3 regions of the Halomonas sp. HG01 genome follow, and region 3 is predicted to be linked to each of the others. Evidence: predicted binding sites of a transcription regulator. Region 3 holds the regulator's gene; each other region holds the start of a gene.

What was found. The regulator sigma-54, encoded in region 3, starts transcription at its own class of promoters, with help from an activator protein. The targets are predictions, from matches to a motif close to TGGCACNNNNNTTGCTNT.
Region 1: UN84_RS06640 (ammonium transporter) is a predicted target of sigma-54. The motif match lies at 1,469-1,486, and genes of this name have one in related genera.
Region 2: UN84_RS15965 (P-II family nitrogen regulator) is a predicted target of sigma-54. The motif match lies at 5,988-6,005, and genes of this name have one in related genera.

What each region holds. Positions count from the first base shown of each region.
Region 1 is NZ_CP022134.1:1,394,587-1,404,349, reverse strand. Features, by position in the region: gene UN84_RS06645 (aminotransferase-like domain-containing protein) at 1-1,127, shown strand, start outside; gene UN84_RS06640 (ammonium transporter) at 1,533-2,741, shown strand; gene UN84_RS06635 (GFA family protein) at 2,818-3,246, opposite strand; gene UN84_RS06630 (chloride channel protein) at 3,341-5,131, shown strand; gene UN84_RS06625 (ABC transporter substrate-binding protein) at 5,121-6,254, shown strand; cobalamin riboswitch at 6,339-6,531, shown strand; gene UN84_RS06620 (ABC transporter substrate-binding protein) at 6,635-7,636, shown strand; gene UN84_RS06615 (pseudoazurin) at 7,681-8,112, shown strand; gene UN84_RS06610 (methyl-accepting chemotaxis protein) at 8,348-9,763, shown strand, end outside.
Region 2 is NZ_CP022134.1:3,363,658-3,373,420, reverse strand. Features, by position in the region: gene UN84_RS15990 (methyl-accepting chemotaxis protein) at 1-1,594, shown strand, start outside; gene UN84_RS15985 (LysR family transcriptional regulator) at 1,617-2,543, opposite strand; gene UN84_RS15980 (ferredoxin--NADP reductase) at 2,704-3,480, shown strand; gene glnK (P-II family nitrogen regulator) at 3,738-4,076, opposite strand; gene UN84_RS15970 (ammonium transporter) at 4,223-5,545, opposite strand; gene UN84_RS15965 (P-II family nitrogen regulator) at 5,585-5,923, opposite strand; gene UN84_RS15960 (accessory factor UbiK family protein) at 6,240-6,599, shown strand; gene UN84_RS15955 (YifB family Mg chelatase-like AAA ATPase) at 6,685-8,190, shown strand; gene UN84_RS15950 (hypothetical protein) at 8,210-8,710, opposite strand; gene UN84_RS15945 (alpha/beta hydrolase) at 8,707-9,690, opposite strand.
Region 3 is NZ_CP022134.1:1,148,669-1,158,431, forward strand. Features, by position in the region: gene tldD (metalloprotease TldD) at 1-1,361, shown strand, start outside; gene yjgA (ribosome biogenesis factor YjgA) at 1,462-1,965, opposite strand; gene pmbA (metalloprotease PmbA) at 2,091-3,431, shown strand; gene UN84_RS05340 (hypothetical protein) at 3,514-4,053, opposite strand; gene UN84_RS05345 (HPr family phosphocarrier protein) at 4,104-4,373, opposite strand; gene rapZ (RNase adapter RapZ) at 4,378-5,277, opposite strand; gene UN84_RS05355 (PTS sugar transporter subunit IIA) at 5,310-5,795, opposite strand; gene hpf (ribosome hibernation-promoting factor, HPF/YfiA family) at 5,799-6,110, opposite strand; gene UN84_RS05365 (RNA polymerase factor sigma-54) at 6,224-7,624, opposite strand; gene lptB (LPS export ABC transporter ATP-binding protein) at 7,781-8,506, opposite strand; gene lptA (lipopolysaccharide transport periplasmic protein LptA) at 8,503-9,030, opposite strand; gene lptC (LPS export ABC transporter periplasmic protein LptC) at 9,027-9,611, opposite strand; gene UN84_RS05385 (KdsC family phosphatase) at 9,616-9,763, opposite strand, start outside.

The DNA of each region.
Region 1 (9,763 bases), 250 kb from region 3:
CCGGCCAGCCGGCGGGCGACGGCGTGATCGACATCAGCATGAGTCTGCCGCCTCCACACCCGCTGCGCGCCCGCGGCCTGCAACGCGCCCTCGAGGGCATTACCGCGTCCCCCGAGGCCCTGCAGGCCGCCACCGAATATCAGCCCGAGGCCGGCAGCCAGGCCCAGCGGGCGCGCATCGCCGCCTGGCAGGGTCGTCTCGGTCTGCCCGACGACCCGGAGCGCCTGCTGATCACCCAGGGCGGCCAGCACGGCATCCACCTGCTGGTGCATCACCTCGCCCAGCCCGGCGACCTGGTGGCCGCCGACGCCCTCACCTACCCGGGCTTCGTGTGTGCCGCCCAGCAGGCTCACCTGCGCCCGATGGCGGTGCCGATGGACGCCGACGGCATGGACATGGACGCCCTGGCCCGGCTGTGCGCCCGCCAGCCGCCGCGCCTGATCTACTCCACGCCGGATCTCAACAATCCGACCGGCGCGCGGCTCGGCGAGGCCCGACGCGAACGCCTGGTCGCCCTGGCCCGGGAGCACGACATCTGGATCATCGAGGACGCCGTGCAGTACCTCCCCGAAGAGCAGCGCGGCACGCCGCTGATCGCCCTGGCGCCGGAGCGCACGCTGCACGTCTTCAGCACCTCCAAGGTGATGGCCGGCGGCCTGCGCATCGGCAGCCTCACGGTGCCCGAACGGCTGCAGGAGCGGCTGTGCTCGGCGCTGCGCTCCCAGAGCTGGATGGTACCGCCGCTGATGGTGGAGGCGGCCTGCCGCTGGATGGAGGATCCTGACAGTCGCGAGCTGCTGCGCTGGCAGGTCGAGGAACTTGCCGCGCGCCGCACGCTGGCCCTTGAACGCCTGGCCGACTACGGGCCGCAGAGCCGCGAGGGCTCGTCGCTGATCTGGCTGCCGCTGCCGGCGGGCCGCCGCAGCAGCGAGGTGCAGGCGTTGCTCGCCCGCCGCGGGGTCAAGGTGTCCACCCCCGAGCCGTTCTGCATGGGCAGCGAGCCGGCACCTCAGGCCATCCGCCTGTGCCTGGGGCCGGCCGAGACCCGCGAGACGCTCAAACACGCGCTGACCATCGTCGACGAGCTGTTGAGCGAGCCACCCACCTCGCCCTGGCAGACGCTCTAGGTGCTTCACGAAAACGGTCTGCGCTCGCCCATACGGCGTTAAAAATCGGCTCAAAGCCCTCATTTACACCGCGTAAACTCCGTCTTTTCACCGATTTTCGCCTTGCAACCCACGGGGAGGTGGGAAGTGCGTTGGCCCGCCGGGAGCGGGCCTAGCCCTGGCCATCGCTCGCCGACTTTTCGCACCAAACCTGGCCGAACGCGATCGTTGGCCGGAACGCACCATCCGGGTGAGCAGCCGCGGCAACGAGCACTCATTGGGTGCATCGGCATCGTGATAGACCACAGGATGCCGCCCACCGGTGCCTTGAATTTCCTGTGAGCACGAAAAACGCGCCTTTCTGGAACATGTCTTGCATCTCTCCAGCGCATTCCGTTCCCTTCATGCATCAAGAGAGATCATCCCGTGGATATCACCAGTGCTGTCGAGTCGCTGACCCAGAGCGCCAACACGTTATTCCTGCTGATAGGCGCCATCATGGTGCTGGCCATGCACGCCGGCTTCGCCTTTCTCGAGGTCGGCACGGTGCGTCACAAGAACCAGGTCAACGCCTTGGTCAAGATCATGACCGACTTCGGCGTGTCGGCCCTGGTCTACTTCTTCGTGGGCTACCAGATCGCCTATGGCGCCCACTTCTTCCAGGGTGCCGAGGCACTGACCGCCGGCAACGGCTACGATCTGGTCAAGTTCTTCTTCCTGATGACCTTCGCCGCGGCGATTCCGGCCATCGTCTCCGGCGGCATCGCCGAACGCGCCCGCTTCTACCCGATGCTGTTCGCCGCCGCGGTGATCGTCGGCGTGGTCTACCCCTTCTTCGAGGGCATCGTCTGGAACGGCAACGTCGGGCTGCAGGCCTGGCTGGCCGCGACCTTCGGCGCCGGCTTCCATGACTTCGCGGGCTCCGTCGTGGTGCATGCCTTCGGCGGCTGGGTGGCGCTGGTGGCGCTGCTGCTGCTGGGCGCCCGTCGCGGCCGCTACCGCGGCGGCAAGGTGGTGGCCTTCGCCCCCTCCAATATTCCCTTCCTGTCGCTGGGCGCCTGGATCCTGACCATCGGCTGGTTCGGCTTCAACGTGATGTCGGCCCAGACACTGGACGGCATCAGCGGCCTGGTGGCGGTCAACAGTCTGATGGCCATGGTCGGCGGCATCCTGGTGGCCATGGTGCTGGGCAGGAAGGACCCGGGCTTCATTCACAACGGTCCGCTGGCCGGCCTGGTAGCGGTATGCGCCGGTTCCGACCTGATGCACCCGATCGGTGCACTGATCACCGGCGGCGTCTCCGGCGCGCTGTTCGTGGTGCTCTTCGAGTGGGCGCAGAACCGCGTCGAGCGGCTCGACGACGTGCTGGGCGTGTGGCCGCTGCACGGGGTGTGCGGCGTGTGGGGCGGCATCGCCGCCGGTATCTTCGGACAATCGTGGCTGGGCGGCCTGGGCGGCGTCAGCCTGATGGCTCAGCTGATCGGCTCACTGGCCGGCGTGGCCGTCGCCGTGATCGGCGCCCTGGTGGTCTATGGCGCGATCGCCAAGGTGGCCGGCCTGCGCCTGAGCGAGGAAGAGGAATTCGACGGTGCCGACCTCAGCATTCACCGCATCGGCGCCACCTCGATGGACTGAGCCGGGCCCGACGCCTGTCCGATCACGACGCGGGGCCCATCGGGCCCCGCGTTCTTTTCAAGCCGTTCGGCCCGTCCTATTCCTCGAGCGTCTCGCCGGAACCGCCGAGCTCGGCCGGCACGTCCTTCATCTTGGGCAGCCCGTCGGGGATGCGCAGCACCGATTCCTGGTAGTGCACGTGCAGCTGAGGCGTGAAGTCCAGATCGGGCAGCAGCGCCGCATAGACGTCGACCAGCCCCATGCCGGGATGCTCGGTCAGCACGTGCCCGCCGCAGTGGCGGCACCAGCGGCGTCGGCTGGCGCGGGTCTTCTCGAAGCTCTCCAGGGCGTCTTCCCCCCGGGTGATGCGCACCGCCTCCGGCTTCCATAGCGTGAAGGCGTTGACCGGGCCCGCCGACCAGTGCCGGCAGGACTCGCAGTGGCAATAGCCCATGGCCTCCGGCTTGCCCTCGACCTCGACCTGGACGACGCCGCAGAAGCAGCCGCCCGTGTGATGTTCGCTCATTGCATGGCCCTCCGATGACGTCTCGCCTGGCTTCTTCAGTGTAGTGCCCCGTCGGCCGGCCCCTCCCCCAATGCCATGCCCAAACGCGCGGCGAGTGGACCATCCACGCCCCAGCGCCTACACCTTCAACATGACCCGAGCGGATACAGGGAAAGTCGAGGGCCGCGGCGCGCGGGGCGTGCTGCGCTTTCTGGGGCTGGTGGCGCTGGGCGGCGTGACCGGCGGCCTGGCGGCGCTGCTCGCCGTGGGCTTCGTCGGCGCCGTGGTATGGCTCAATGACCTGCTGCTGGTGTCGCCACGCGGGCGCATGATGTTCGCCCACCCCGAGTGGCTGGCCGTGGCCACGGTGCTGGTGCCGACGCTGGGCGGGCTGATCGTCGGCCAGCTGCATCGCGCCATTCCCGAGGGCCGCCCCCATACGCCCGCCGACGCCATCGCCGCCGTGCAGACCCGCCGCGGCCGCCTGCCGCCACGCGCCGGGGCACTGTCCGCGCTGTCGGGGTTGGTGTCGCTGGGCGCCGGCGCGTCGGTGGGCCAGTACGGGCCGCTGGTCCACATGGGCGCCAGCCTCGGCTCGGCGGGCGCCCGCCTGCTGCGGCTGGGCCGCTCCGAGGACAACATCACCATCGCCTGCGGCGTGGCCGCGGCCATCGCCACCGCCTTCAACGCCCCGCTCGCCGGCATCGTCTTCGCCCACGAGGTGGTACTGCGCCACTACGCCCTGCGCGCCTTCGCCCCGGTGGCGGCCGCCGCCCTGGTCGGCCACGTGATCGCCGCCGAGGTGCTCGACCGTGGCGCCCTCTTCCACGTGGTCGAGCTCGCCATTCCCCGCCCCTGGGAGTTCGGCGTGTTTCTCGTCATCGGCGGGCTGGGGGCACTGGTGGCCGGCGGCTACATGCACGCCATCCTCGGCATCGGCCGGCTGGCCCGGCGCCTGCCGCTGGCCGCCCCGCTGCGCCCGGCGCTGGCCGGCGCCGGGCTCGGCGTGACCGCGCTGTGGGTGCCCGATATCCTCGGCATGGGCCAGGAGACGCTGCGCTTCGCCACCATCGCCGGCGCCTTCGGGAGCGTGGAGCTCGCGGTGGTGATGGGGCTCAAGCTGGCCGCCACGGCGCTGTGCCTGGGGATGGGCTTCGGCGGCGGCGTGTTCAGCCCGGCGCTGGTAATCGGCACCCTGTTCGGGGCGCTGTGCGGCACCCTGATAGGCCTGGCCGGAGCCGCCCAGGACACCTTCGTCTTCTATGCCATCTGCGGCATGGTGGCGGTCACCGCCCCGGTGATTGGCGCGCCGCTGACCAGCCTGCTGATCGTCTTCGAGCTCACCGGCAGCTACGCGCTGACCACCGCGGCGCTGGCCAGCGTGACCCTGGCCAGCCCCATCGCCGCCCAGCTGTTCGGCCGCTCGCTGTTCGACATCCAGCTGACGGCCCGGGGGCTGGACCTGTCCTCCGGCCGCGGCCGGGCGGTGCTGGAGGACGCCCGACTGGGCGACCTGCTCAGCCAGGAGGGCGTGACGCTGCGTCCCGAGACCACGGTCACGGCGGCCATTCACGCCCTGGGTCAGGCGGGCCACGGCGAGGCCTATCGGGTCGACGCCGACGGCCGCTACCGCGGCAGCCTGACGCTGGCCGACCTGGAGGTGATGCGCGAGCAGGACCGGGGCGACGCCCCCATCGCCGACTGCCCGGCCACGCCGCGTCCGGTGCTGGGGCCCGAGGCCTCGATCTGGGCCGCCATGCGTCAGCTGCAGGAGATGACCGGCGAGGCCATCGCCGTGGTCGACGAGGACGACGTCTTCCACGGCGTGGTCTATGAGTCGAGCATCGCCCGGGCCTTCCTGCGCTACAGCGACGAGCTACGAAAGGAGGAGCACGGTGCGGGCTAGACGAATACTGGCCGTGATGGCGCTGCTGTCCGGCCTCGCCGCAGGCGGCATGGCGCCGGGTCAGACAGGCCAGACGAGCCCTGCGACCGGCACCGGGCCGCTGACGGTGCTGAGCTGGGGCGGCGCCTACGAGCGGGCCCAGCGACGCGCGCTGTTCGCCCCCTTCACCGAGGCCACCGGCATCCCGGTCGCGGTGGAACGCTACGACGGCGGGCTGGCGGCGCTGCGCCGCGCGGTGGCCGAGCAGAACGTGCCCTGGGACGTCATCGACATGACCCGCAGCGAGGCCATGGCGGCCTGCGAGGCGGGGCTGCTCGAACCCCTGCCGGCCGATCTCGCCGCCCCGGCGCCGGACGGCACGCCCGTCGAGCGCGACTTCATCGACGGCGCCTTCGGCGACTGCAGCCTGACCCACTCGGTGTTCGCCACCGTGGTCGCCTACCGCACCGACGCCTTCCCCGGCCGGCGCCCCACCGAGATCGCCGACCTGTTCGACCAGCATCGTTTCCCCGGCCCTCGGGCGCTGCAGCGCACGCCCTCGGTCAATCTCGAATGGGCCCTGCTGTCCTACGGCGTGCCCCGCGAGGAGCTGTACCGGCTGCTCAGCACCCGCCGCGGCCTGTCGCTGGCCTTCGCCCGGCTGGCGGGGCTCGAGGAACTGCGCTGGTGGGAGACCGGCAGCACGCCGGTCGAGCTGCTGCTCGACGGCGAAGTGGCCATGGCCTCGGGCTACAACGGGCGCTTCTTCGATGCCATGGCCCATCGCGACGCGCCGATCGCCATCCTCTGGGACGGCCAGGTCCAGGAGCACGAGGTGTGGGCGATCCCGCGCCACGCCCCTCACCCCGAGGCGGCACGGCGCTTCATCCGCTTCGCCACCGCCAGCGAGCGCCAGGCGGCACTGACGCGCTACATTCCCTACGGCCCGTCACGCCACAGCGCCATACAGGGGGTCACCACCCATGCCGACAGCGGCATCGACATGCGTTTGCACCTGCCCACCCATCCGCTCAACGCCGGCGGCGCGGTGATCAAGGACGAAGCCTGGTACGCCAGAAGCCGGACGCGCATCGGCGAGCTCTTCCGCGCGGCGCTGACGGCCGAGCCGCCGACGGACGACTAGCGCACTCCGCGGGCACGAACGCCGCATCGGTCACGAAGGCTGCAGCGCCGCCCTGGAAGGAAGATGGCGTCGTGCACCTCCGCGCTCTAGACTGGCCGGGTCGGTGTTCCTCAGGGAACCTAAGAGGGAATCCGTCGCGATACCCGCGCGAAACGGAACTGCCCCCGCAACTGTAGGCGGTTAGCGAGGCTCGATGACGCCACTGAACGCAGCGTTCGGGAAGGTGAGCTAGCGATGACCCGTCAGTCAGGAGACCTGCCGACCCCTATCGACTAACCGAGCGGGTCGGCTTGGGCGGTACCCGCACCAGGGGGATGGTCCGCCTGGTGGACGCCCCGGTCGTCCGCTCATCATGCACGGGAATGTACATGATGTTGAGAATGACCACGGCAATCGCCGCGAGCCTTTGCCTGGGGCAGACGGCCCTGGCCGCCACCGACTATCCCCTCACGCTATCGAGCTGCGGCCACGAAATCACCGTCGAACGGCCGCCCGAACGGGTCGTCAGCGTCGGCCAGGCCACCACCGAGATCCTCTACCTGCTGGGCCTTTCCGAGAAGGTCGTTGGCACGGCACTATGGGTCAACCCCGTACTCGACCGCTTCACCGAGGTCGATGCCGACGTGACGCGGCTGTCGAACAATGCGCCGAGCTATGAAAGCGTGGTCGGCCAGCACCCGGACCTGGTGGTGACGGCCTACCAGTGGATGATCGGCCCCCAGGGCGCCGTCGGCACCCCCGAGATGTTCGATGACATCGCCATTCCCAGCTGGGTCATGCCGACCGACTGTGTCGGCAAGCACAATCGGAACAGCCTCGACGGCACCCGCACGACCCCGTTCGACCCCGAGCTAATCTATGACGGCATCGCGACGCTGGCCAGGATCTTCGACGTCTCGGCGCGCGGCGACGAGGTGATCGCCGATCTTCGCGCACGCGAGGAGGCCGCCAAGGAGCGGGCTCGGGCAATGGCGCTGCCGAAGGATATCCGCGGCGTGTTCTGGTACTCCTCCGCCGACCTGGCCATCGCCCCCTACGTCGCCGGGGCCAACGGCGTGCCGGGCTGGATGATGGCCACGCTCGGCATCACCAACGTCATCGCCTCCGAGGAGGAATGGCCCACCGTCGGCTGGGAGACCATCGCCCGCGGCCATCCCTCCTTCATCGCCGCGGCGCGGATGGATAGACGTCGCCTTCCAGCCGACGATATCACCGTCAAGCGTGAGTTCCTCGACACGGACCCGGTCACCCGTGAAATGCCGGCCGTGCGCAACGACCGCATCGTCGAGATCGATGCCCATGCCATGGATCCCTCGATCCGGGCGATCTTCGCCCTGGAGCGACTGACCGACCGACTGGCCGACTTCGAGCTCTCGCCGTGAACCGCCGCCCGCGCCACCGATCCACCACGATATCGAGCGATACCATGCTGAAACGCCTGATCCTGCTGCTGAGCCTGCTGCCCCTCTCCGCGATAGCCGAGACGCACACCGTGAAGATGCTGAACCGCAACGCCACCGGGCCGATGCCCTTCGAGCCCGGCTACCTGCACGTGCAACCCGGCGACACTGTGACGTTCGTCGACGCCGCCCCGGGGCACAACGCGGCGACCATCGACGGCATGGTGCCCGAAGGCGGCCAGGCCTTCATCGGCAATATCGACGAAGCCATCGAGGTCACACTGGAGGCCGAAGGCATCTGGGGGATCAAGTGCTCGCCGCACTACACCATGGGCATGGTCATGTTGATCCAGGTCGGCGACCGGCCGGCGACCGAGGCCGACCTGCCCGAGGCACTCCCGGCCACCGCGCGACAGCGCTTCCTCGACATCCTCTCACGACGCGTTACGGACATCTGACCGCCAGGTGCCGGGCCTTCCCCGCGACGGCGTATGCGCGCCGTCGCGGCTTTACTCTCCTCTCTTCCCCTTCCCTCTATTTCCCTCTCCTCCCTCCCCGTCATGCCCAGGATCGACGGGGCAAACCTCTGGCCGCGCTAAAGCCCGGCGGGCCGAGGCCGATAATGCCTGGTCATAACACGTCCAATAACCGCCCCTCTTCCTATCAATGATTATCGCAGGATAAGAAAGCTCCATGACGAGTTTGACCACAAGCGCTCGCCTCGACGCGAGCCAGGCCCCCGCCGTATCGCAGGGCGCCCGCACCTCCCAGGCACACCGGCCATGGCCCCTCAAGCGCAAGCTGTGGCTGACGCTGGGACTGATGTGGCTGGTGATGATCGGCATCGTGATCAGCATGGCCTGGCAGAGCCGGACCACGATGTTCGAGGAACGCCAGCATTCCCTTTCCAACACCATCGGCATGGTGGATACCCTGCTCGAAGGCTACGCGACACGGGTCGAGACCGGCGAGCTGAGCGAGGATGAGGCGAAGACACGGGCCTACGCAGCGCTGGATGCGATCCGCTTCGGCGACGCCCGGGACAACTACGTCTTCGTCTTCGACGCGGATTCGCGCCTGATCTATCACCCTCGCCGTGATCCGGGTACGAACATGTCGTCCTACGAGGACCCCAACGGGGTCGGGGTGTACCGCGAGCTGGCGGCTCTCGCCCGCGACGGCGGCGGCTACCTGCCCTACGCCTCACGCGACGCCAGCAGCGATACGCTGTTTCCCAAGCTGAGCTACGTCGAGCGCTTCGCGCCCTGGGGCTGGAACATCGCCGCCGGCGTCTACACCCACGACATCCAGGCGGCCTTCCTCGGCAAGCTGGGCCAGTATGCCCTGGTGCTGCTGATTGCCGGCGGCTTCCTGACCGCCGCCTTCCTGGTGCTCATCCGCAGCGTGTATCGCACCCTGGGCGGCGAGCCGAGCGAGGCCGAGCGCGTCGTGGAGCGCATCGCCGAGGGCGACCTGACGCACGCCACTCCCCTGCGCGATGACGACCGCCACAGTCTGATGTATGCCATCGAGCGCATGCGACTCGAGCTCGCCGCCACGATCACCCGCATCCGCCAGGCCGGGGAAGCCATCGACCAGGGCGCCAGCGAGATCGCCAGCGGCAACAACGACCTGTCATCGCGCACCGAGCAGCAGGCCGCCTCGCTGGCGGAAACCGCCTCCAGCATGGAGGAGCTGACCGCCACCGTGCGCCAGAACGCCGACAACGCCACCCAGGCCAATACCCTCTCGGACGAGACCACCAGCTCGGTGGAAAAGGGTCAGGACGTGATCGGCCGCGTGGTCACCACCATGGGCGAGATCCGCGACAGCTCGCGCAAGGTGGCCGACATCATCTCGATGATCGACGACATCGCCTTCCAGACCAACCTGCTGGCCCTCAACGCCTCCGTGGAGGCCGCCCGTGCCGGCGAACAGGGCCGCGGTTTCGCGGTGGTGGCCAGCGAGGTGCGCAATCTCGCCAGCCGCAGCGCCGAGGCGGCCAGCGAGATCAAGACGCTGATCGAAGGCTCGGTGGGCCACGTCAACGACGGCGCCGAACTGGTCGACCAGGCCGACCGCGCGATGGGCGAGATCCGCACCAGCGCA
Region 2 (9,763 bases), 1.5 Mb from region 3:
GTCCGGCGATTTCATGAACACCTACCTCGGCGACACCGAGGGCGGCGTGGTGTTCTCGGCCAGCGAGACGCCGGAGGGCTATGACCCGCGCCAGCGCCCCTGGTACAAGCAGGCCGTGGAGGCCGGTCACGTCGTGGTCACCGCGCCCTACGAAGACGCCACCTCCGACAAGCTGGTGGTGACCTTCGCCGCGCCCTTCCATCGCGGCGGCGAGCTGGTGGCGGTGGCCGGCGGCGACGTGGCGATCGATGCCATCGCCGACATCGTCGGCCGGATCGCGCCCACGCCTTCGAGCCTGGCCTTCCTGGCCAGCGCCGACGGCACCCTGGTGGCGCATCCCGACCCGGCGTTGAGCCTCGCGCCGGTCGAGCGTCTCTCTCCCGAGCTCGACGCCGCCCGCCTCGCCGCGCTGGCCGAGCGCGACATCCCCGAGCACGTCGATCTCGACGGCGCCGACAAGCGGCTGCTCGCCAGCCCCATCGGCGGCACCGACTGGCAGCTGGTGGTGGCCCTCGACGACCACGAGGCCACCGCCGGGCTGCGTGGCGTCATGAGCGCCTCGACCATCACTCTGGTGCTGGTGGCGCTGGGCGCCGCCGCGATCCTCGGCGCGCTGCTCAAGGTCGCCTTCCGCCGCCTGCTGGCGACCCGCGATGCCATGGAGCACGTGGCCAGCGGTCACGCCGACCTGACCCGCCGCCTGCCCGAGGAGGGCAACGACGAGGTCACCCAGCTTGCCAACGCCTTCAACCGCTTCGTGGCGCGCATGGAGTCGGTGATGCTGACCATCCGCGACAGCAGCGAGTCGGTCAAGGTGGCGGCCACCGAGATCGCCCAGGGCGGCCAGGACCTGTCGCGGCGCACCGAGAACGCGGCCTCCAGCCTGCAGCAGACCTCGGCCTCGATGGAGGAGATCACCGGCACCGTGGAGCACACCGCGGATGCCTCCAAGCAGGCCAGCGGCCTGGCGAGCTCGGCCAGCGAGGTGGCGCGCCGCGGCGGCGAGGCCATGGGCCAGGTGCACGAGACCATGCAGGGCATCACCGAGTCGTCGCGCCAGATCGCCGAGATCGTGAAGATGATGGACAGCATCGCCTTCCAGACCAACCTGCTGGCGCTCAACGCCTCGGTGGAGGCGGCCCGGGCCGGCGAGCAGGGCCGCGGCTTCGCGGTGGTGGCCGGCGAGGTGCGCCAGCTGGCCAGCCGCAGCGCCGAGTCCGCCAAGCAGATCCGCGAGCTGATCGACACCTCGGCGACCCGCACCCAGGAGGGCGAGCGCCAGGTGCAGGCCGCCGGCGAGACCATGGAGGAGCTGGTCGAGAGCGTGACCCGCGTGGCCGACGTGCTGGGTGAGATCACCAGCGCCACCGGCGAGCAGAGCGACGGCATCGGCCAGGTCAACGTGGCGGTCTCGGAGCTGGACAACATGACCCAGCAGAACGCCGCCCTGGTGGAGGAATCGACCACCGCCGCCGAGCATCTCAAGGCGCAGGCCGACCGCCTCGCCGAGGCCGTGGGCGGTTTCACCCTGAGCCAGCACGGCGCCACCGCGGCGCTGCCGGACGCCCGCGCCCGCCGCGGCGAGCCGGCCTAGGGGCTCGCCCGCTGCCTCACCCTCAGGAGGGGTGGGGCAGGTCGATCTGGTCGCTGCAGCGGATGCCTTCAGTCATCTGCCGGCACAGCTTGAGGAACTCGCGCATGCCCGGCGCCAGGTACTTGTGGCGATGCCAGATGAAGGCGAACTGACGGCTCAGGTCCAGGTCGGGGGTGGGGATCGGCACCAGGCTGCCGCGGCGAAAGGCGTCGCGCAGCGCCAGGCGCGAGACGCAGCCGATCCCCAGCCCCGACTCCACGGCGCGCTTGATGCCCTCGGTGTGCTCCAGCTCGAGCAGGGTGTTGAAGCGCCCGCGCCGGTGCCGGGCGGCCTGTTCCAGGGTCAGCCGGGTGCCGGAGCCCTCCTCGCGCATGATCCAGTCCTCACGCAGCAGCCGGTCGAGCTCCACCGGCCCCTGGCCGGCCAGCGGATGGCCCGGGGCGCAGAACACCGCCAGCTCGTCCTCCACCCAGGGCTGGGTGATTACCTCCTCGTCCTCGCACTGGCCCTCGATCAGTCCCAGGTCCAGCTCGTGGTGGCGCACGCCGTCGATGATGGTGCGGGTGTTGCGCACCTGCAGGCGGATGCGGCTGCCCGGGTGCTGCTGCATGAAGTCGCTGATCAGCAGCGTGGCCAGGTAGTTGCCGATGGTCAGGGTGGCGCCCACGTCGAGAGTGCCGATGCCCTGCTGGCCGCGCAGCAGTTCCTCGACCTCCTCGGCGCGGTCGAGCAGCGCCACGGCCTTGGGCAGCAGCTGGAAGCCCAGGGCATTGAGCTTGAGGCGCTTGCCGATGCGGTCGAGCAGGCGGCAGTCGAACTGGCGTTCCAGCTCGGCCAAGGCGGTGCTGGCCGCCGACTGGGACAGCGCCAGGGCGCGGGCGGCGTGGGAGACGCTCTCGTGCTGGGCCACGGCCACGAACACCTCGAGCTGGCGCAGGGTATAGCGCATGGGAGGGGGCTCCGAGCTAGTATATCTGGAGTATAGATAAGCTTTATCCATACAACCCATTTAACAGATATCCTGCCGTCTCTTAGAATTCTCTGCAAAGATCAATCGGCGCAATTATGAGCTTTCGGTATATGCGCCCTCGCGATACATAGGAGCCGGCATGAGCAAGTTCGCCCTGGAAGAAGTCCTCAGCGTTCATCACTGGAACGACACCCTGTTCAGCTTCAAGACCACCCGCGAGCGCAGCCTGCGCTTCAAGAACGGTCAGTTCGTGATGATCGGCCTGGAAGTCGACGGCAAGCCGCTGATGCGCGCCTACTCCGTGGCCAGCCCCAACTACGAGGATCACCTGGAGTTCTTCTCCATCAAGGTGCCGGACGGCCCGCTGACCTCGCGCCTGCAGCATCTCAAGGTCGGCGACCAGATCATGGTCAGCCGCAAGCCCACCGGCACCCTGGTCACCGATGACCTGCTGCCGGGTCGCAACCTCTACCTGCTGTCCACCGGCACCGGCCTGGCACCGTTCATGAGCCTGATCCAGGATCCGGAAGCCTACGAGCGCTTCGAGAAGATCGTGCTGATCCACGGCGTGCGTACCGTCAGCGAGCTGGCCTATGCCGACTTCATCACCAAGGAGCTGCCGGCCCACGAGTACCTGGGCGAGGAAATCAGCGAGAAGCTGGTCTACTACCCGACCGTGACCCGCGAGGAGTTCCACACCATGGGCCGCCTGACGGACCACATCCGCAGCGGCAAGCTGGCCGAGGACACCGGCCTGCCGCCGCTGGACCCGAAGCAGGACCGCGCCATGATCTGCGGCAGCCCGGCGATGCTCGACGAGACCAGCGCGCTGCTGGACGAGCTGGGCTTCAACATCTCGCCGCGCCTCGGCGAGCCGGGCGACTACGTCATCGAGCGCGCCTTCGTCGAGAAGTAAGCTACAAGCGCCGAGCTACAAGCGCCGAGCTACAAGCGCCGAGCTACAAGCGCCGAGCTACAAGCGCCGAGCTACAAGAAACCCCCGAAGGCTGATGCCTTCGGGGGTTTCTTTGTGTCGGGCGTTTACGCTGCTGTTTTGCAGCTTGCAGCTTGCAGCTTGCAGCTTGCAGCTTGCAGCTTGCAGCTTGCAGCTTGCAGCTTGCAGCTTGCAGCTTGCAGCTTGCAGCTTGCAGCTTGCAGCTTGCAGCTTGCAGCTTAGACGGCGTCCTTATCCGTCTCGCCGGTGCGAATCCGGATGACCTGCTCCAGGGCGGTGACGAAGATCTTGCCGTCGCCGATCTTGCCGGTGTTGGCGACCTGGGTGATGGCGTCGATCACCTGCTCGGCCATGGTCTCGTCCACGGCGACCTCGAGCTTCACCTTGGGCAGGAAGTCGACCACGTACTCGGCGCCGCGATAGAGCTCGGTGTGGCCCTTCTGGCGGCCGAAGCCCTTGACCTCGGTGACGGTGATGCCCTGGACGCCGATGTCCGAGAGCGCCTCGCGGACGTCGTCGAGCTTGAATGGCTTGATGATGGCGGTCACCAGCTTCATGGGTCTCTCCTCGCGTTGTTCGTGTCCGATGGCGCCACTCGCCATCCCTGACGGAGTCATTGTGCCAGAGCATACACCCACGGAGAGAAGAACGAAAAAATGGCCCCGCGAGGGGGCCATGTCGTGTTGCCGGCAGGGCGGGGCGATCAGGAGCGGGCGGCTGCCTGGGCCTGGCTCGCGCCCTCGCTGCGGGTACGGCCGGAGGCGCCACCACCACCGTGCACCTTGGAGACGGTGAACTCGGGGTAGGCCTCGAGGCCACACTCGGCCAGGTCCACGCCCTCGTATTCCTCTTCCTCGCTGACACGCACGCCCATGATCGCCTTGATGATCAGCCACACCACCAGGCTGGCGATGAAGACCCAGGCGAAGATGCCGATGATGCCGATGATCTGCGGGCCGAAGGAGGCACCGTCGTTGGACAGCGGCACCGCGAGCACGCCCCAGATGCCGACCACGCCGTGGGCGGAGATGGCACCGACCGGGTCATCGAGCTTCAGCTTGTCGAGGCCGACGATGGAGACCACCACCAGCAGGCCGCCGAAGGCGCCGATCAGGGTGGCGCCCAGGGCGCTGGGCGACAGCGGGTCGGCGGTGATGGACACCAGGCCGGCGATGGCGCCGTTCAGGGCCATGGTCAGGTCGGCCTTGCGGAACCAGGCCTTGGCCAGGATCAGTGCGGCGATCACGCCACCGGCGGCCGCGGCGTTGGTGTTCACCAGCACCTGGGCCATGTTGTTGGCGGAGCTCACGTCGGAGACCTTCAGCTCGGAGCCGCCGTTGAAGCCGAACCAGCCCATCCACAGGATGAAGGTACCCAGGGTGGCCAGCGGCATGTTGGCGCCGGGGATGGCGAAGATGCTGCCGTCCTTGCCGTACTTGCCCTTGCGCGGACCGAGCACCAGCACGCCGGCCAGGGCCGCGGCCGCGCCGGCCATGTGCACGATGCCGGAACCGGCATAGTCGGAGAAGCCGACCTCGGCCAGCCAGCCGCCGCCCCAGGTCCAGTAGCCGGAGACCGGATAGATGACGCCGGTCATCACCACGGCGAAGGCCAGGAAGGCCCACAGCTTCATGCGCTCGGCCACGGCACCGGAGACGATGGACATGGCGGTGGCCACGAACACCACCTGGAAGAAGAAATCGGCGCGCATGGAGTAGTAGGGCGCGTCGTCGCTGCCCGCGGTCACCGCGGCCACGGTATTGTCGTCGCCCAGCAGGAAGCCCAGGTTGGGCAGGATGCCGCCGGCGTCGCCGGAGTACATCAGGTAGTAGCCCAGCAGCAGGTACATGGTGCAGGCGATGGCGAACAGGGCGATGTTCTTGGTCAGGATCTCGGCGGTGTTCTTGGACCGCACCAGGCCGGCCTCGAGCATCGAGAAGCCCGCGGCCATCCACATCACCAGGACGCCGCAGATCAGGAAGTAGAAGGTATCGAGCGCGTAGCTCAGCTCGGTCAACTCGTTCATGGCTGTCACTCCAGAAGGAAAGGGAGAGAGACGGTCGGCTTAGACGGCGTCGGCGCCGCGCTCGCCGGTACGGATGCGGATGACGTCCTCGAGGGGGGTCACGAAGACCTTGCCGTCGCCGATCTTGCCGCTGTTGGCGGCGCTGCAGATGGCGTCCAGCACGGTATCGAGGCGACCGTCGTCCACGGCGATCTCGACCTTGACCTTGGGCAGAAAGTCGACGACGTACTCGGCGCCGCGATACAGCTCGGTGTGGCCCTTCTGGCGACCGAAGCCCTTGACTTCGGTGACGGTGATGCCCTGGACCCCGTTGTCGGCGAGCGCTTCGCGCACGTCGTCGAGCTTGAACGGCTTGATGATGGCGGTAATCAGCTTCATCCCGGATCTCCCCATTGGATGAGCGCGGGCTGCTCCGCGCGGTGTGTGTGCAGGTTTCCCTGCATCTGCTTAAACCGTGCCATCGAACTGGATTTGCCATATTTTTCAGGGCGTTGATTGCCAATAGCGCCCCGGCAGAGAGAGGCTGGTGCAGGCGTGAATGGACGCCGTGCACTGAATTGATGCTGGTGAGCGAGCGCTTCGCACCATCCGAGGGCGAGGCCCGCGCCACCCGGGAATGCGCCCGCCGGGCGGCTTGCGTATCCTTGGAGTCAGCCCTATTCCCCTAAGGCCCATTCCACTCAGGAGAGACATCATGGTCAGCCAAGACCGCATCGGCCGCCTGGCCCAGCAGATCGGCGAGCGCCTGCAGGGCGCCTCCCAGGCGCCGGAAGACGTGCAGAAAGGCATTCAGCAGGTGGTGCGCGGCGCCTTCGACCGGCTCGAGCTGGTGTCGCGGGAGGACTTCGACATCCTGATGGACGTGCTGCAGCGCACCCGCGGCCGGGTCGAGGCGCTGGAGAAGCAGGTCGCCGCGCTGGAAGAGGCCCTGGACGCCAACCGCGCGGGCGGCGAGGTGCCGGCCGTGGCGGACGAGGCCTCGGTCGATGCGGCCGCCGAGGCGCAGTCGTCCACCCCTGAGGAAGATGCCGGCGCCGGCGAGACCGGGCGCTGATTCCGAACCGTCACCGAGCGGGGCTCGTCGCGCTGAACTAGCCTTAGGACTTACCTGAGGAAAGGAACCGCGCGAGGGACCGCCGATGACCCTGTCGATCGTTCGCACCCGGGCCGGCCTCGGCCTCGAGGCTCCCGAGGTGCTGGTGGAAGTGCATCTGGCCAACGGCCTGCCCGGCATCACCCTGGTCGGGCTGCCGGAGACCGCCGTTCGGGAGAGCCGCGAGCGGGTCCGCAGCGCGCTGGTCAACGCCGGCTTCGACTTCCCGATGCGTCGCATCACCCTCAACCTGGCGCCCGCCGACCTGCCCAAGGAAGGCGGGCGCTTCGATCTGCCCATCGCCCTGGGGTTGCTGGTGGCCTCGGGCCAGATCGCCGCCGAGGCGCTGGCCGAGATTGAATGCGCGGGCGAGCTCGCCCTGGACGGCGCGCTGCGTCCGGTGCCCGGGATGCTGCCGCTGGCGCTGGCCACCCGCGGGGCCGGGCGGCGTCTGATCGTGCCCCGGGCCAACGCCGACGAGGCGGCGCTCGCGGGCGATCTCGAGGTGCTGCCCGCCGATCACCTGCTCGAGGTGGTCGCACACCTGCTGGGCCAGACGCCGATCGAGCCCCATCGGGCGTCGCGCCCCGCCGAGGCGCTGACGACGGGTGCCGATCTCGCCGAGGTACGTGGCCAGCACCAGGCGCGGCGCGCCCTGGAGGTCGCCGCCAGCGGTGGCCACAATCTCCTGCTGGCCGGTCCTCCAGGCACCGGCAAGACCATGCTGGCCAGCCGCCTGCCCGGGATCCTGCCGCCGCTGACCGAGAACGAGGCCCTGGAGGTGGCGGCGGTGCGTTCGGTGTGTGGCCTGCCGCTCGACGAGGACTGGGGGCGGCGCCCCTTCCGCTCGCCCCACCACACCGCCAGCGCGGTGGCGCTGGTCGGCGGTGGCTCGCGGCCCAGGCCTGGCGAGATCTCGCTGGCCCATCGGGGCGTGCTGTTCCTCGACGAGTTGCCCGAGTTTCCCCGCCAGGTGCTCGAGGTGATGCGCGAGCCCATGGAATCCGGGCGCATCCACATCGCCCGCGCCAGCCACGAGCGGCGCTATCCGGCGAGCTTCCAGCTGGTGGCGGCGATGAATCCCTGCCCCTGCGGCCATCTCGGTGACCCTCGCCGGGCCTGCCACTGCACCGCCGCCCAGATCCAGCGCTATCAGGCGCGGCTTTCCGGACCGCTGCTCGACCGTATCGACCTGCAGGTGGAGGTGCCGGCGCTGGCGCCGGAGCAGCTGACCGCCCGGGAGAGCGGAGAGCCCTCGGCGGCGGTACGCGAGCGGGTACTGGCGGCCCGGGAGCGGCAGTGGGCGCGCGGGGCGCTCAATGCCCGGCTGGGCAGTCGCGAGCTGGAGGCCGCCTGCGCACTGAGCGGGACGGATCGGGCCTGGCTGGCCGGGGTGCTGGAGCGGCTCAATCTCTCGGCGCGGGCCTATCATCGGGTGCTGCGGGTGGCGCTGACCCTGGCCGACCTGGCCGGCGAGCCGCACCCCGGGCGCGAGCAACTGGTCGAGGCGATCGGCTATCGTCAGCTCGATCGGCTGCTGCAGGGGCGTTGACGAAGCACGGCCCCCGGCGTCAGAGCGCGGTGGCGTCCAGGGCGCCATCCAGCCGCGTCTGCCACAACGGGGTGGCGTCGCCCGGGCGGCGCAGGGTCAGCTCCAGGCGATACGGCAGCAGGGTCCGGTCGGACAGTGCCAGCCGGGGGCCGGCGCTGACCAGCCGGCTGTCCAGCCGCCACTGGTTGGCCGCGGCGCCCGAGGCCAGCGCGGGCTGCCAGTCGAGCACCTGGGGCCCCTGGCCGAGGCCCAGCAGGGAGCGGGTCAGGCTTTCCAGCAGGCGGTCCTCGCCGACGCCGAGCGCGTCATCGACCTCGGGGGCGGCCAGCAGCAGCACCTCGTCGGAGGACGGTCGTGGCAGCGGTGGCGCCTCGGCCACCCGCTGCGCGGCGCGTTCGCCGAGGCCGAACAGGGCCTGGCGAACCGTCTGGGGAGCGTCCGGCGTGCCGACGGCGCAGCCGGCGAGCGGCAGCACCGTCAGCAGGAGGAGAGGCAGCAGCGGCAAGCGGCGACGGCTCATCGGCGGGAGACCCTGCGGGTGGTGGAAGAGGGAATGTCGGCCTCCTCGAGGCCGGCGAGGAACCGCGTGAGCTCCTCGAACAGCACCCGGCGGATCGGTTCGGCCTCGTTGACCAGGTGATGGCGGGCCTCGGGGTGGCGATGGATCTCGGCCCGCGGGAACTTGCGCGTCAGCACCTCCAGGTTCCATTCCCAGTCCACCGTCAGATCCTGCTCGCCCTGCAGGATCAGCGTCGGCAGCGGGCTGGCCGGCATGGCCAGCAGCCGCGGCATCCAGCGGCGCATGGCGTCCACCCACTCCATGGCCAGGCGGTCCGGCTGCAGCGGGTCGCTCTCGCGCAGGAAGGTGGCGAAGTCGCTGTCGGTGGAGTTCTCGCGGAAGCGGCGCGGCACCGAACGCACGAAGGGGCCCAGCAGGCGGTGCAGCCAGCTCGACTGGTGCCAGCCCCAGGGGCGCACCAGCGGCGCCAGCAGGGCCAGGCCGCTCCAGTGGCCGTCGTCGCCCCGGCGCAGGGCGTCGGTGGCCAGGATCGCCGCGCCGGTGCTCTGGCCGATGCCGACCCAGGGCCGGGGCGCCAGGTCGCGGGCGGTCAACTGGGTCTGCAGGTTGTCCAGGCAGCTGCCATAGTCATCGAAGTCGGCGATGGTGGCGCGGGGGCCGCTGGACAGCCCGTGCCCGGGCAGATCCCACAGCACCACCTGCCAGCCGCGCTCGAGCAGGCACTCGAGCAGGTGACGATAGAGGCCCAGATGATCGTAGTAGCCGTGCACCACGAACACGGTGCCGCGCGGCGATGGCGGGCGCCAGATCTGGGTCCACAGCCGGAAGCCGTGGGCGTCCACGTACCCCACCTGCAGGCCCACCCGCTCGGCGAGCAGCGGCGCCAGGCCGTAGTGGCCCAGGTAGCCCTGGAGCGGGTGGCCGGCGGGGTCGGCCGGGGCGATGGGGCCGAGCGCCTGCAGGGGGGTGAAGTCGGTCATCGAGTCCTCCGTGTGGATGCCCATGCTAGCGTCCCGTCGGGACGGTCACCAGCGTCGCCTTCCAACGTCTCCG
Region 3 (9,763 bases):
GCCACGCCATGGGCGCCGGCATCGACTACGCCGATCTGTATTTCCAGCGCAGCTGGCACGAGGGCTGGGTGCTGGAGGACGGTGAGGTCAAGGAGGCCAGCTACAACATCGACGGCGGCGTCGGCGTGCGTTCCCTGGCCGGCGAGAAGACCGGCTTCGCCTACTCCAACCAGATCTCCATGGAAGCCCTGGCCGAGACCGGTCGCACCGCCGCCGGCATCGTGCGCAGCGGCCAGAAGGTGGGCGCCGCGCCGCGCGTGGTGACGGCGCCGACGTCTCGCTATGCCGGCATCGATCCGCTGGCCGGACTCTCCGCCGACGAGAAGGTCGCCATGCTCAAGGAGGCCGATCGCGTGGCCCGGGCTGCCGACCCGTCGGTGAGCCAGGTCAGCGCCTCGCTGACCGGCGTCTATGAGGTGGTGCTGGTGCGTGCCAGCGACGGCACCCTGGCCGCCGACGTGCGCCCGCTGGTGCGCTTCAACGTCAGCGTGATCACGGTGCGCGACGGCCGCCGCGAGCGCGGGAGCGCCGGCGGCGGTGGCCGCTATCCGATGTCGCGCCTGCGCGACGAGAATGTCGCCGAGCGCTTCGCCAAGGAAGCCGTGCGCCAGGCGCTGGTCAACCTCGACGCCGTGGACGCCCCGGCCGGCCAGATGCCGGTGGTGCTGGGGGCCGGCTGGCCCGGCATCCTGCTCCACGAGGCGGTGGGCCATGGCCTGGAAGGCGACTTCAATCGCAAGGGCAGCTCGGCCTTCGCCGGCCGCATGGGCGAGCGCGTGGCCGCGCCCGGCGTGACCGTGGTCGACGACGGCACCCTGGCAGACCGGCGTGGTTCGCTGTCCGTCGACGACGAGGGCACGGCGACCCAGTGCACCACGCTGATCGAGGATGGCATCCTGACCGGCTACATGCAGGACAAGCTCAACGCCCGGCTGATGGGCATGGCGCCCACTGGCAACGCCCGCCGCGAGTCTTTCGCCCACATGCCGATGCCGCGCATGACCAACACCTACATGCGTGCCGGCCAGGACGACCCCGCCGACATCATCAAGAGCGTCTCACGCGGTATTTATGCCGTGAGCTTCGGCGGCGGCCAGGTGGACATCACCTCGGGCAAGTTCGTGTTCTCGGCCAGTGAAGCCTACCTGATCGAGGACGGTCGCATCACCGCGCCGGTCAAGGGCGCGACCCTGATCGGCAACGGCCCGGAGGCCATGGGGCATGTGTCGATGATCGGCCACGACCTGGAGCTGGATACCGGCATCGGCGTATGCGGCAAGGAAGGGCAGGGTGTGCCGGTGGGCGTCGGCCAGCCGACGCTGAAGCTGGACGAGCTGACCGTCGGTGGAACGCAGTCCTAAAGCTTGAAGCTGTAAGAGCGCCGCTTCGCGGCGGGAAGCTGGAAGAGAAACCCATGGCCTGACGGGAGGACTTCCAGCTTCAGGCTTCAAGCTTCCGGCTTTACAGCTCGGCGGTCTCGCGGATCAGCTTGAACAGCCGGCGGGCGTTGGTCGGCGGCTTGCCCTGATCGCGTTCGCGGCGGGCGTTGCGGATCAGCTGGCGCAGGGCCTGGCGGTCGACGTCGGGGTAGTCGGCGATGAAGGCCTCGAGGGCGTCGTCGTCCTCGATGAGGCGGTCGCGCCACTGCTCCAGGCGGTGGAAGGCGTGGTCGCGGCGCAGCTGCTCGCGGTCCATCTCGTCGAACACCGCCTGGATGCCGTCGAGGTTCTCGCGGCGCATCAGCTTGCCGACGTACTGCATGTGCCGGCGGCGGGCCTCACGGGCGCGGATGCGGCCGGTCTCCTCGATGGCCGCCAGCAGGTCGTCGGAGAGCGGGAAGCGGTCGCGTTCGGCCTCGCGCATGGCGATCAGCCGTTCGCCGAGCTCCTGGAGGGCATGCATCTCGCGCTTGAGCTGCGACTTGCTGGGCCGTTCGTCGGCCGAAGAGAAATCATCCTGGGTCATGCGGCGTCCTGATTCATGAGAGGGGCGTTAGGCATTGGCCCAGTATACCAGCCCGCCGCGTCGGGCTGGCCAAACGACCATGTTGTGTATCGGCCGCCTGGCCGGTCGAGTGAGGAGTCAAGACGATGACACAGGCTTTCGATGCCGTCGCCCAGCAGTCGCTGCTGGAAACCCGTGCCGAGGCGGCCCTGGCGCTGGCCCGCCGGCTCGGCGCCGATGCCTGCGAGGTGGGCGCCAGCGTCGACCAGGGCGTGGGCGTCAACGTGCGCGAGGGCGAGGTCGAGACCGTCGAGCTGTCCCGCGATCAGGGCATCGCGGTGACTGTCTACGTCGGCCAACGCAAGGGCAGTGCCTCGTCCACCGACGCCTCCGAGGCGTCGATTCAGGACGTGGTCGAGAAGGCCATGGCCATCGCCCGCTACACCGGCGAGGACCCGGCCTCGGGGCTCGCCCCGGCCGATCTGATGGCCCAGGAGCTGCCGGACCTCGACGTTCATCACCCCTGGGCGTTGTCCACCGAGGAGGCGGTCGAGCTGGCGCTGGCCTGCGAGAACGCCGGCCGCGGCCAGGCGGGCATCAGGAGCTCCGACGGCGCGGGGCTGTCCAGCGGTGAGGGCGTGCGCGTCTACGCCAACAGCCACGGCTTCCTGGGCAGTCAGCGCGGCAGCCGCCACTCGCTGTCCTGCATGCTGATCGCCGAGGACGAGCACGGCATGCAGCGCGACTACGACTACACCAGCGCCCGCGACCCTCGCGAGCTACTGGCGCCCGAGGCCGTGGGCGAGAGCGCCGCGCGGCGCACCCTGCGCCGGCTCGGCGGCCAGCGCCCGGCCACCGGGCGGATGCCGGTGCTGTTCGATCCGAGCCTGGCGTCGGGGCTGGTCGGCAGCTTCTTGAGTGCCATCGCAGGCGGCGCCCTCTATCGCCAATCCTCCTTCCTGTGCGACCGCCTCGGCGATGCGCTCTTCCCCGAATGGTTCTCGCTGCAGGAGAAGCCGCGCCTGGTGCGCGGCATGGCCAGCAGCGCCTTCGACGGTGACGGCGTGGCGACCCGCGACAACGTCTTCATCGATCAGGGACGGCTGGCCAGCTACATGCTGTCCGCCTACAGCGCGCGGCGACTGGGGATGGAGACCACCGGCAACGCCGGCGGCGCCCGCAACCTGCGCCTCAGCGCGCCGCTCGAGTCCCAGGAGGCGCTGCTCGCGCGCATGGATCGCGGGGTGCTGGTCACCGAGCTGATGGGTCAGGGCGTCAACGGCGTTACCGGCGACTACTCCCGCGGCGCCGCGGGCTTCTGGGTCGAGAACGGCCGCATCCAGCACCCGGTGGAGGAATTCACCATCGCCGGCAACCTGGCGACGATGTTCCGGGGACTGGTCGGCGTCGGCGACGACATCGACACCCGCGGAAGCATCCATACCGGCAGCTGGCTGATCGACGAGATGACCGTGGCCGGCAGCTGAGCCGGACACGGTAACGACAAAAAGCCCGCGAGACGCTCGCGGGCTTTTTTGTACGATGTTGTCGTGGTCCGGGTGCCGGTGCTCAGCGTTTCGGGCGGTAGTGTTCGTCCACGCCCAGCCGTTCGAGCAGGCGAGTGAACAGGAAGGCCTCGTTGCCCTTGAGCGAGCGGCTCAGGCAGTCCAGGTACTCGCGGCGCGGATAGCGCCGCCAGCGCGGTGCCTTGTAGGCATCGAGGTCGATGGCGAACAGGCGACCGTCGCGAACCAGGAAGTTGTCGGTGTGCAGGCCGCGGCAGTGAATGCCGTCGCGGTCGAAGGCGACCAGCGCGTCCAGATACTGTTCCTGCAGGTCGGGGGAGTCGAGGATCAGCTGCTTGAGCGGTACGCCATGGATGTTCTCCGTGACCAGCCGATAGGGGCGCGCCTCGACGATGGTCGGCGTGGCGATGCCGAGGGTTTCGAGCCGCGAAGCAATGAGGGCGAAGTTGCGCCCGGGGTAGGGCCGGATGCGCGCCAGGTAGCGCAGCCGGTCGACGGTCTTTGGCTGGAAGGTCTTGATGAAGTGGTCGCGCTCGGGATCGAAGTGGACTCTGGAGTACTTGCCGGTCTGGATCAGCTGCATGGTCCTGCTCGGTAGAGGGGGAGTGATGGCGCCGTCGAGACGGCCTCTGGTCAGGCTTCTTCGTCGAAGCGGGCCGCGAAGAGGGCTTCCAGCGCATCCAGCACCGCCTCGCCGTCGTCGCCGTCGGCCTCGAGGGTCAGTTCGGTGCCGCAGGGCGCGGCCAGCATCAGCAGCGCCATGATGTTGGTGGCATCGGCCTGCTGGTCGCCATGGCAGACGGTGACGCGGGAGGCGTAGGGTTGGCAGCACTGCACCAGGCGGGTGGCGGCCCGGGCGTGCAGGCCGCGCTTGTTGGTCAGGGTGAGCTTGCGGCTGGGCACGTGACTAGCGGTCCTTGGCGTCGTTCGGGTCGGGAAGCGTGAGTTGCAGGCCGAGCTCGCGATGGCGCAGGCGCACGCCGGCGTGGGTCTCGGCAAGACGCCGGGACAGTCGCTCGGCCAGGTAGGTGGAGCGGTGCTGGCCGCCGGTGCAGCCGATCGCCACGGTCAGGTAGCTGCGCTGGCTGGCGCGGTAGCGGGGCAGCCAGCGTTCGATCCAGGCCAGGATGTCGTCGGCCATCTCGTCGACCACCGGGTAGCCCTCGAGGAAGGCGATCACGCTGTCGTCGCGGCCGGTGGCATCACGCAGCCGCGGGTCCCAGTAGGGGTTGGGCAGGCAGCGGGCGTCGAACACGATATCGGCGTCCAGGGGCACGCCGCGCTTGAAGCCGAACGACTCGAGGGTCAGCGTCAGCCCTTCGCGGCGATGCCCGGCGACCTGGTCGGTGATGCGGCCACGCAGGTCATGCACCGAGAGCCGCGAGGTATCGATCAGCAGATCGGCGAGGTCGCGGATCTCCGACAGGGCGTCTTCCTCGCGATCGATCGCCTCGGCCAGGGTCATTTCGGTATCGCGGGTCAGGGGGTGTCGGCGCCGGGTCGCGGAGTAGCGCTCCAGCAGGATGCGTGCATCGGTGGTCAGGTAGATCACCTGGCACTGGATGTCGCGGGCACGCACGTCCTCGAGCAGCGTCGGGAAGCGTTCCAGGGCATGGGGCAGGTTGCGGGCGTCGATGCTGACCGCGACGGCGCTGCGCAGGGACTGGCCGCTGCGCAGCTCGTCGACCAGCGGTCCGAGGAGCATCGCCGGGAGGTTGTCGATGGCGTAGTAGCCGAGGTCCTCGAGGGCCTGCAGGGCGATCGACTTGCCGGAGCCGGAGCGTCCGCTGATGATGACGAGCTGCATGACGGATCGGGTCTCCTGGTCGGGGGCGGCCCTCAGCTGCGTCCGCTGGCGGCCGGTGCCTGTCGTCGGATGGCGTCGAGGAGGCTGTCGTGCAGCTCGCGCTGGCTGCCGGCCCGACGCAGGGCGCTGCGGGTCGCGGCGTCGTTCATCACGCCGGCGACCTGGCCGAGCAGGGCGAGATGCGCGTCGTCGGCTTCCTCGGGGACCAGCGGCACGAACACCAGGTCGACGGGTTCACCGTCGATGGCGTCGAAGTCGACCGGTTCGTCGAGCTTGAGAAAGCCGGCGATAGGGGCCTTGCAGTGAGGGTTGCGGGAATGGGGGATGGCGACCCCGTGCCCGATGCCGGTGCTGCCCAGGCGCTCCCGCCCGATCAGCCGGCTGAAGACCTCCTGGCTGTCGAGGCTGGGAATGTTCTGGGCGATGAAGGTGCTGAAGAACTCCAGCACCCGTTTCTTGCTCCCCCCGGGCACACCGAAGAGGGTGCGCTCGGGGGGCAGGATGGCTTCGAGTGACATGACTCAGCGGACGCTTGCGGCGCCCTGGGCGCGGGCCTGAGTCTTTTCCTTGTGCTTGACGAGCTGGCGGTCCAGCTTGTCGGCAAGGGCGTCGATGGCGGCGTACATGTCGGCGTCCATCGCTTCGGCGTGCAGATCGGCACCGGCGGCGTGCAGCGTGCAGGCGGCCTGTTGGCGTTCCTTCTCGACGGAGAGCGTCACCTGAACGGTGGTGATGTTGTCGTAATGGCGTTCCAGGCGGGAGAGTTTCTCCTGCACGTAGTCACGCAGGGGCTCGGTCAATTCCACGTGATGGCCGGTGAGGTTGACTTGCATGACACGCTCCTTGCTCCTTGGGTGGTGACTCGATTGTAACCCTTTTTGGTGCCTTGCAAACCCCCCGTGCCAGACGCGTTTTCATACTCTGGAACCCCCCCGTCGGGAGGGCCTCAGCCGAGGCGCTTGCGCTGGCTGGAGGAGGGGATGTGCATCGCTTCGCGATACTTGGCGACGGTGCGTCGGGCCACCTCGATGCCCTCCTCGGCGAGTAGGGTGACCAGCTTGCTGTCGGACAGCGGCTTGCGCGGCGGTTCGCCCTCGATCAGCTTGCGGATGCGGGCGCGGATCGCGGTGCTGGAGTGGGCATCCTCGCCGTCGCCGACCTGGCTCGAGAAGAAGTACTTGAGCTCGAAGACGCCGCGGGGGGTGTGGATGAACTTCTGGGTCGTGACCCGAGAGATGGTCGACTCGTGCATCTCCACCGTCTGGGCGATGTCGGCCAGGATCAGCGGCTTCATGGCCTCTTCGCCGTGCTCGAGGAACTCGATCTGGCGGGTCATCACCTCGTGGCCGACGCGCAGCAGGGTGTCGTTGCGGCTGGCCAGGCTCTTGATCAGCCAGCGCGCCTCCTGCAGGTGGTCCTTGAGGAACTGGTTGTCGTCGCTCTTGTCGGCGCGCTTGATCAGCGCCGCGTAGTCGGGCTGGATGCGCAGCCGCGGCATCGCCTCGGGGTTGAGCTCGACGCGCCAGCCCTGGGGCGTGTAGCGGGCGATCAGGTCGGGAATCACGTAGTCGCTGTCGCCGCTGGCGAATTCGCTGCCCGGGCGCGGGTCGAGGCCGCGGATCAGGCCGATGACCTCGTCGAGGGTCTCGTCGTCGAGCCCCAGACGCCGCTTGAGCAGCCGCCGGTCGTTGCCGGCCAGGGCCTCGAGGAACTGGCGTACCAGGCGGCGCGCCTGGGGCAGCAGCGGGGTGTCGTCGGTCAGGGTGGCCAGCTGCAGCAGCAGGCACTCGCGCAGATCGCGGGCGAACACGCCGGTGGGCTCGAACTGCTGCAGGCGCAGCAGCACCGCTTCGACCTCGCGGGTAGCGAGCCCGTCGAGGCCCTGGGCGCGCAGGCCGTCGCGCAGCTCGTCGAGCGGTTGATCCAGATAGCCGTCCGGCGTCACGGCATCGATCAGGCTCTCGGCGATGCGGGTCTCGCGTTCGTCGAGCTCGCTCATGGCCAGCTGCCAGACGAGGTGGCTCTGCAGGCTCTGGCCGGCGGCCTGGCGCTCGAAGTCGGGAGCCTCGCCGCTGCCGCCGGCGTCCTGGAAGGTGTCCGACCAGTCGCTGTCGACGCTGAGTTCTTCCGGAATCTCGTCGGACCAGTCGTCGTCCGGCGTCTCCCCGGCGGCCTGCTCGCCGAAGTCGTCCTCCAGCTCCAGCATGGGATTGGCTTCCAGGGCCTGTTGGATCTCCTGGCGCAGATCAAGGGTCGAGAGCTGCAGCAGGCCGATGGCCTGCTGCAGCTGGGGCGTCATGGTCAGCTGGGTGCCGACACGCAGTTGGAGGGATGCCTTCATGGCCATGGCAAGCGTTCCGGTCCTGCGGCAAAGAGGCCTTCCACCCTAGTGTGGGTGTGCCCGCCGTGCAAGCCTTTGCTCAGCAATTAGCATGCCAATGGCAATTGCCATGCCTGTCTGTGCATGGCGACAATATATCAGTGACTTGCGAAGCCAATAGGCTCAGAGTCGGAAGTCCTGGCCCAGGTAGACGTCGCGTACCCGCTGGTTGGCGAGGATGGCCTCGGCGTCGCCTTCGGCGATGATCTGGCCGTCGCCGACGATGTAGGCGCCGTCGCAGATGTCCAGCGTCTCGCGCACGTTGTGGTCGGTGATCAGCACGCCGATCTCGCGGGCCTTGAGCTGGCGGATGATGCCCTTGATGTCGCCTACCGAGATCGGGTCGACGCCGGCGAAGGGCTCGTCGAGCAGGATGAAATCGGGTTCGGTGGCCAGCGCCCGGGCGATCTCGACCCGCCGGCGCTCGCCGCCGGACAGGCTCATGCCCAGGTTGTCGCGGATGTGGGTGATGTGGAACTCCTCCAGCAGTGCCTCCAGGCGCGCCTTGCGGCCGGCACGGTCGAGGTCACGGCGGGTCTCGAGAATGGCCATGATGTTGTCGGCCACCGACAGCTTGCGGAAGATCGAGGCTTCCTGGGGCAGGTAGCCGATGCCGGCCTGGGCGCGTTGGTGCATGGCGGCGCCGGAGAGGTCGCGGTCGTCGATGACGACGCGGCCGGCGTCGGCCCGGACCAGGCCGACGATCATGTAGAAGGAGGTGGTCTTGCCGGCGCCGTTGGGGCCCAGCAGGCCGACGATGCGGCCCTGCTGGATCTCCAGGCTGATGTCGTGAACGACGCGACGGCGCTTGTAGCTCTTGGCGAGGTTCTGGGCACTCAGGGTCTTCATGGGCCGTCCTGCTGTTCCGGCTCCAGGGTCATGCGCACGCGCTGGCGCTCGCCGATGCCCTCGGCGTCGGAGCGGGCCTGCACCACCCGGCGGTCGAGGAAGTATTCGAGGTAGCCGCCGTCGAAGGTGTCGCCGCCCTGGTGCAGCTCGGCCTGGTCGACGAGCTCGATGCGCCGCTCGGCCACGTGGTAGACCACGGTGCGGCCCCAGGCGCGGACCAGGGGTTGATCGGGGGCGGGCTTCTGCTCCAGGTAGGCGCGCTGGCCGGTGGCGGTGGCGGTGGTCAGCTGGCCGGCCTCGTTGCGCTGGATCTCCACGCGGTCGCCGGTCAGCTGCATGCTGCCCTGCTGGATCTGCACGTCGCCCTGATAGACGGCGGTGCCGGCGCGGTCGTCGAGGTCCAGGCGGTCGGCCTCGACCTGGATGGGCGCGCTGGCGTCGCCTTCCAGCGCCAGGGCGGCGGGGGCGGCCAGCGCGGTGGCGAGCAGCGCTGCGCTGAGCAGTGAAGCGAGGGATCGCGTCATGACTCGGGGTCCTCCTGGGGGTCCGGCGGGTGGTGGCCGCGCACATTGTCGGTCAGTCGGGCGCGGTTGTCATCGAGCCAGGCGTCGAAGCGCTCGCCGCGCATCCACTGCGGCGGCTGGCTCAGTCGTGCCGGCGTGTCGCTCCAGGCGTGACCGGCGATGCTGTCGTAGTACAGGCGTTCGGTCTCGAGCCGCCAGCGTTCCTCGGGGGCGGTCAGCACCGCCTGCCCCTCGAGGGTGAGCAGGCGCTGGCCGTCTTCCAGGCGTCCGCGCTCGGCGTCGGCCAGCCATTGCCGGCCTTCGCTGTCGCGAAGCTGGGCGTGGGGCGTGGTCAGCCGGGTGACGTCGTCGATGGGCGTGTGCTCCAGGCGCGGCGTGGTGAGGCGCTGGTGAGGCGCGCCCTGGGCGTCGAATCGCGTCAGGTGCGCGTTCTCCAGGTAGTAGTCGGGCTCTCCCGTCTCGCCCTGGGGCGCGGGGCCCGGCGGTGCCTCGGGGCGCTGGTCGAGCAGCGCCAGGCCGCCGCCCAGGGCGAGCAGCAGCAGGAACAGCCAGGTGCGAAAGCCGGGACGAGGGAGGCGCATGGCGTCAGTCCTGGCCGTTCAGATAGGTGTCGAGCACGGCGTCCAGGCTGTCCTGGGCCTGGAGCAGGGTGTCGCAGATCTCGCGAACCGCGCCATGACCGCCCTCGCGTTCGGTGACCCAGTCGGCGTGCCGACGGATGTAGCTCGGCGCG